Linked DNA regions of Posidoniimonas polymericola. The protein of the gene in region 1 interacts with the protein of each later gene in a pairwise test. Links are inferred from orthologs where the notes say so. Each region holds a gene or a part of one and is shown on either strand. Other genes may lie near its edges.

Region 1 (3,630 bases):
TGACCGCCACCTTGAAGGGCGTGTCGCCGTACAGGATCTCGAAGGCCCCCAGACGCAGCACGTTGCGGTCGGTCGCCGCCATCCGGGTGAGCGACCAGTTCTGGGCGATCCGCTCGATCTCCTGGTCGATCTCGCCGCGGTTGCGGCGGACCCCCAGAATCAGCGTCTGGGCGAACGCCTCGGCATCGGGGTTGTTGAGTCGCCCGTGCAGGAAGTCCTTCAGCTCGGCGACCGAGTCGCGCGAGTTGTGCTCGTCCTCGAACAGGATCTGAAGGGCGACCTCGCGGCTGCGGCTGCGGACGGACATAGGAAAGGGGCCGGCCTAGGGGGCCGAGTGCGGGGGTCGGGGGCGACGCGGTGCCCGCCGACGTGGCGGGCAATCCCTTATTATCGCGTTGGGAGGGCCGCCAGCAAGCCGGCCATGTGAAGGGCCGCCTCGGCGCACTCCGAGCCCTTGTTGCCGACGCTCCCGCCCGCCCGCTGGATTGCCTGCTCCAGCGTCTCGCAGGTCAATACGCCGAACAGCACCGGCAGGCTGTGCTCAATGCCAATCCGCATCAGGCCGTCCGTCACACCGGCGTTGATCCAGTGGTCGTGCACGGTGTCGCCCTTGATCACCGCCCCCAGCGTCAGGATCCCTGCGTACCGGCAGGTGTCCGCCAGCCGCTGGGTGATTACCGGGATCTCCCAGGCCCCCGGCACCCACGCGACATCCACTGCGTCCTCGGCCACGCCCCGTTCGGCGAAGGTCGCCACGGCGCCGTCGAGCAGCTTCTGGGTGATCGACTTGTTCCACTCGGCGACCACAATCGCGAAGCGGCAGTTGTCGGGTGCGTCCACGGGGGTAATGACGTTCATTGGCTTATTGAGGGTGATTGGCCTGACTCAAGGGCCGATATTAGCACGGAGTCTGTGGGCGCCAGACAGTGCGTTGCCTGTCGGGATAGGAAATCCAACCCAGCTGCTTCGAATTCTCGATCTTGATCGAGGTGTATTCCATAACATTCGAACAAGCCGGACCGAGCACCCGCGCCTGGCGACTTCTTCCTGATCGTAGTCGCCAACTCGCGCGCCCTTGACCTCGGTAGCACCATGACCTCCCCACCAGGCGTCAGCCAGTCAAGGTGTGACAGATAGTCAGGGTGGTAGCCATCCGCGGAGTTGATCCTGTGCACCACCTGCAGCCAGTCGTGCAGGCATTCCCACATGTCGATGGTGTAGCCCTGCAGTTCATCGACCGCGGTCATGGCCTGCAGCGATCGCCAAACCGGTAGTGCTGGGTCGAGTGACAGCAGCTCGCCTTCCGAAATAACAAACGATTGGATGGTTGCTTCGGCGGCTAGCTCCCTTTTGCACGCTGTCTCTTGATGTAGGGCGAACCCCCTCCCCTAGCCCCTCCCCCTGCCGGGGAGGGGGATTCTGGAGTTCGCTTGCGACTCAATCCGCAATCTGAAATCTAGAATCGCTAGGCTTCCTTCATGCTCATCAAGAATTCGGCGTTGCTGCCGGTCTTGAGGAGCCGCTTGGTGAGCATGTCCATCGCATCGGCCGGGGCCAGCTCGTTGATGACCCGACGCAGCAGGCAGACCCGGCGGTACTCCTCGGGGTCCATCAGCATCTCCTCCCGCCGGGTGCCGGAGCGGTTGATGTCGATGGCCGGCCAGATCCGCTTGTCGACCAACGCCCGGTCCAGCATGATCTCCTGGTTGCCGGTCCCCTTGAACTCCTCGAAGATCACCTCGTCCATCCGGCTGCCGGTGTCGACCAGCGCGGTCGCGACAATCGTCAGCGAGCCCCCCTCTTCGACCTTGCGGGCCGAGCCGAAGAACCGCTTGGGACGCTGCATCGCGTTGGCGTCGATGCCGCCGGACAGCACCTTGCCGCTCGACGGGCACTCGGAGTTCCACGCCCGGGCCAGCCGGGTGATGCTGTCCAGGAAGATCACGACGTCCTTGCCGTACTCGACCATCCGCTTGGCCTTCTCGATGACCATCTCGCTGACCTGCACGTGGCGGGCGGCGGGCTCGTCGAAGGTGCTGCTGATGACCTCGCAGTTGGGGCCCTTAACCTCTCGCTCCATGTCCGTGACCTCTTCGGGCCGCTCGTCGATGAGCAGCATGATCACGTAGGCGTCCGGGTAGTTTGTGAGCACCGAACGGGCCATCTTCTGCATCAGGATCGTCTTGCCGGCGCGGGGCGGGCTGACGATCAGGCCACGCTGGCCGAACCCGATCGGCACGATCATGTCGACCACCCGCATATCAACCTCCTCGGGGGTGGTCTCCATGCGGATCCGCTCGCCCGGGTGGCACGCCGTCAGGTCGTCGAACGAGACCTTCCGCGACAGCATGTTCGGGTCCTCGTCGTTGATGGTCTCGACCCGCAGCAGGGCGAAGTACCGCTCGTTCTCCTTGGGCGGGCGGATGGCGCCGGCCACCGTGTTGCCGTTGCGGAGGTTGAACCGCCGGATCTGGCTCGGCGACACGTAGATGTCGTCCGGGCAGGAAAGGTAGTGGTAGTCCGGGCTGCGGAGGAAGCCGAACCCGTCCGGCAGGATCTCTAGGGTCCCCTCGCCGAACATCAGGCCGTTGAGCCGGACGCGCGACTTCAGGATCTTGAAGATCAGCTCCTGCTTCTTCAGGCCGGCGCAGTCCTCAATGCCCTCTCCCTTGGCGATCTCGATCAGGGACGGCATGGTCTGCTTCTGCAGCTCGGCAACGTGGATGTTGCTGTCGAGCTCCTTGGCTTTACCCAGGGCCGGGCCGGCGCGGCGGACCCGCTCGGCGGCCTTGTCGAGTTCTTCGGCCAGCGACAGCGGTTCTTCGCGGTCGAGGCGGCGGAGCAGCTCTTGGTCGATGTAGCGGCTGTTGTCGCTGCCGCCGCTAGAAGTTCGGTTGGGGCGGCGGTGATGGGGCGGGCGCACGCCGTTGCGTGATCCGCGATTGCTCGCGTCAGCCATGATGAATTTTCACTCCTGAACAGGACGAGTGGAGGGGTGGCCGAGGTGTGAGACCGTGGGCCGGTAGGTGGGGGGAGGGATCGAGGGCGCCCAAGCTGCTTATCGCCCGCCGCCAGGCCAGAACAGGCCCGCACGATCAGTTCGCTTGGGAACTCTCAGATAGCTCTAGTATGACAAAAATAGTCGCGATGGGGATGCTTATTTTTGCGATTGTTCTAAACGAAGGGGTTACGGATCCCCTCAAGCGGGTCACCGAATCGGTCGGCCAGCGTTCGTCAGCCCGCTAACCGGGGGGCTATCTCTCGACTCCAGAGCTCAGCGATCTCACGCTCGAGGGTCGCGAGGTCGGCGTCGTTGCTGATCACCAGGTCCGCACGCGACCGTTTTCGGTCTATCGGCAGCTGTGCCTGCTCTCGTTGACTCAACTCAGCGGAGTCCCAGCCGCGTGTGGAAGTCCTATCCGACCGTGCGGATTGGGGGGCATCGACAAACAGGACGAGGTCGCAGTCGTCGGCCCAGCCGGCCTCGATCAGCAGCGGGATGTCGAGCACCGCCACCCGGCCGCCCGTCGCCGCGTAGTCGCGCAGGGCTTGCTTCAGCAGCTCGCGGACCCGCGGGTGGACGATCCCCTCGAGGAAGCGCCGCTCGGCGGTTGCCTCCGGCGATTCGCC
Region 2 (2,767 bases), on another replicon or contig:
CGGGGGCCGAGCACCCGGCCAAGCGGGCCGACCAGCTTCATCATGTCGGGCGCCGCAATACAGACGTCGAAGTCGGTCCAGCCGCCGAGGATCTTCTTGGAGAGGTCCTCGTCGCCCACCTCGTCGGCGCCGGCCGCCTTGGCGGCTTCGGCCTGCGGGCCCTTGGCGAAGACCACCACCCGCTGCTCCTTGCCGATGCCGTGCGGCAGGACAATCGAGCCGCGGACGATCTGGTCCGCCTGCGTGTGGTCGATGCCCAAACGCATCGCGATCTCGACCATCTGGTCGAACTTGGTGCCGTCGTAGCCTTTGAGGGTCTTCACCGCATCAGAAAGCGGGAACGCCTCTTTGCTCTTCTGGTTCGCGGCGAGTGCGCGAAAACGTTTCGACTGCTTTGCCATCTTGCTTCACCCCAAAAAATGCGGGAAGTGTGGTCCAAACCGCGGGGATGCCCATCAGGCTCACCCCGCGTCCCACCTTCACTCGTGTGGCTGCGCGACTCAAACGCGATGCCGTAAACTCCTACACCACCACCACTTGCGACTCTAGGCGTGAGGCACGCACCGCCCAAAAACGCGTGGCAGACTCGTAAGTATGCCCGATTTAACCTTCGACCACTAGCCCCATGCTGCGGGCCGTGCCGGCCACCATCCGCGCGGCGTGCTCGACGTCGCGGGCGTTGAGGTCGTTCATCTTGGTCGTGGCGATCTCTTCAAGCTGGGCCTGCGTGACCTTGCCGACCTTGGTCTTGTTCGGCACGCCCGACCCCTTGGCGACGCCGGCCGCCTTTTTTAGCAGCACGGCGGCCGGGGGGCTCTTGCAGATGAAGTCGAAGGAGCGGTCGTTGTAGACGCTCACCACGACCGGGATCATCATCCCGCCGGCTTCCTTCGTGGCGTCGTTGAACGCCTGAACAAACTGGCCAAGGTTGATGCCGTGTTTACCCAGCGCGGTGCCGACAGGCGGCGCGGGGGTCGCCTGACCGCCAGGGATCTGAAACTTTTCTTGTCCGACTAACTGCTTGGCCATGACTGCTGGATGGTAGGAAGTGGTTGGTGTGGGGTGACAGGAAGAACGCCGCTACAGGTTCTCGACCTGCCAGTACTCGAGTTCCACCGGGGTCGGGCGGCCGAAGATGCTGAGCATCACGGTGACCTTGCCGTGGATGTCGTCGATCTTGCTGACCTCGCCCTCGAAACTCTCGAAGTTGCCGTCCTTGACCTTGACCTTGTCCCCCTCCTGGAACGGGATCGCCAGCTTGGGAGCCTCGTCGGTCTCGTCCTCCTCCGTGTGGAGGATCTTGGCGACGTCCTGCGACGCCATCGGAGTGGGCTTGCCGCCGGATCCGGTGAAGTCGCCGATGCCGGAGGTCTCGCGGATGGCGAACCAGGTGTCGTCGTTGACGTGCATCTGCACGGCGATGTAGCCGGGCCAGATCTTCCGCTCAACAACCTTCTTCTTGCCGGCCTTGAACTCGGTGACCTTCTCGGTCGGCACCATGATCTCGCCAAAGTAGCGGTCCAGCCCCTCGATCGAGACCTTCCGCTGCAACGCGGCCGAAATCGAGCGTTCGCGGTTGCTCTGGACCTTGAGGATGTACCAGTCCATGTCGATGTCCTCGTCCTCCTCCTCGATCAACTCGAGGGGGCCCGAGGGGGCCGCGACCGGCTCCTCTTCGTCGTCCATGGCGGCCTCGGCGGCCGCCAGCTCTGCCTCGTCCTGGGCGCTCAACCCGCTGTCGGCCTCGGCGGTCTCTTCGACCGGGACCTGGGGAGCGCCGTCAGCCGGCGCCGACTCCTGCTCGGCGCCCGCGGCGGGCCCGACATCCTGCAGAGCTTCAGCCTGGGCATCGACGGCCGCCTCCTCCGCCGGGATCGGGGCGGGGGCGTCCTCGTTCGACTTTTCAGAGCCGTCTAGCACGATTCACCAACACAAGACAAATGATTCACGACTGACAAAACTCGCGGGCAACGCCGCCTACTAGCCGCCGATCGACAGCAGCGTGTTCAGCAGGTTGCTCCACACCAGGTCGTACAGGTAGAGCAGGGCTGCCAGCACAAAGATCGTCAAGATCACGACCACCGACGCCCGCCACAACTCGCCCCGCTTCGGCCAGGTGACCTTGTTCATCTCCGCCTCGACGGAGATCAAAAAATCGGCGAACGTCGGTAGCTGCACCAGCCGGAAGGCGGCCCAGGCGCCGAGCGCAAACACGCCCACGGAAACCGGCACCGCCAACGCATTGGCGTTCTCCGAACCGTTGGCCTGCATCCAGGTCATCAACGAGTAGGAGCCGACCGCAATGGCGATCGCGATCGCGTAGAAGGTCACCTGCCGGGCGACCCTCCCTTGCGTCCGCTTGTAAAACCCGATCGAAAACAGTTGGTGTAGGTATGCGGTCACGATCCTGTGAGCCTCGTTGCTGCGGGCCGCCGCCCGCCAAACCGGCGAGCCAACCACTCCGCTCCGTACAGGGCGGGTTCGCCCCTCTTTCGACTACAGCCCTGCGGGCTACTACACCGCTGCCGAGACCCCCGCTGGGACCCCACTGGAGACCCTGCGGGCAAACCCCGCCTCGTGCACAACTCCGACGCTCGGAGGCTGCTAAGCAGGGGCGGTGGGACTCGAACTCACAACCCCCGGTTTTGGAAACCGGTGCTCTGCCAATTGAGCTACGCCCCTGTTGGAAAGCGGCAGGCAAGAGTGGAGAGGGGAACGCCTGCGGCTGCCCCCCCCCTCTCCGCCTGATGCTTTCACACGCTAACTT

The links.
Region 2: the proteins of rho (region 1) and nusG interact in binary tests that used the Escherichia coli proteins (3 or more experiments, as listed by UniProt). The link is inferred for Posidoniimonas polymericola from one-to-one orthologs.

Annotation. Positions count from the first base shown.
Region 1 is NZ_SJPO01000006.1:259,144-262,773, reverse strand. Bases 713-3,630 are described here. They hold rho (transcription termination factor Rho), read right to left. Parts: upstream 2,960-3,630; coding sequence 1,466-2,959; downstream 713-1,465. Other genes in these bases: coaE (dephospho-CoA kinase), read right to left, coding at 3,235-3,630; ribH (6,7-dimethyl-8-ribityllumazine synthase), read right to left, coding at 713-858. Outside these bases: transcription antitermination factor NusB, read right to left, coding at 1-307; more of ribH, read right to left, coding at 388-712. UniProt on the Escherichia coli protein: Facilitates transcription termination by a mechanism that involves Rho binding to the nascent RNA, activation of Rho's RNA-dependent ATPase activity, and release of the mRNA from the DNA template.
Region 2 is NZ_SJPO01000009.1:21,124-23,890, forward strand. It holds nusG (transcription termination/antitermination protein NusG), read right to left. Parts: upstream 1,921-2,767; coding sequence 1,081-1,920; downstream 1-1,080. Other genes in the region: rplA (50S ribosomal protein L1), read right to left, coding at 1-401; rplK (50S ribosomal protein L11), read right to left, coding at 604-1,029; secE (preprotein translocase subunit SecE), read right to left, coding at 1,981-2,403; tuf (elongation factor Tu), read right to left, coding at 2,766-2,767. UniProt on the Escherichia coli protein: Part of the processive rRNA transcription and antitermination complex (rrnTAC). The complex forms an RNA-chaperone ring around the RNA exit tunnel of RNA polymerase (RNAP).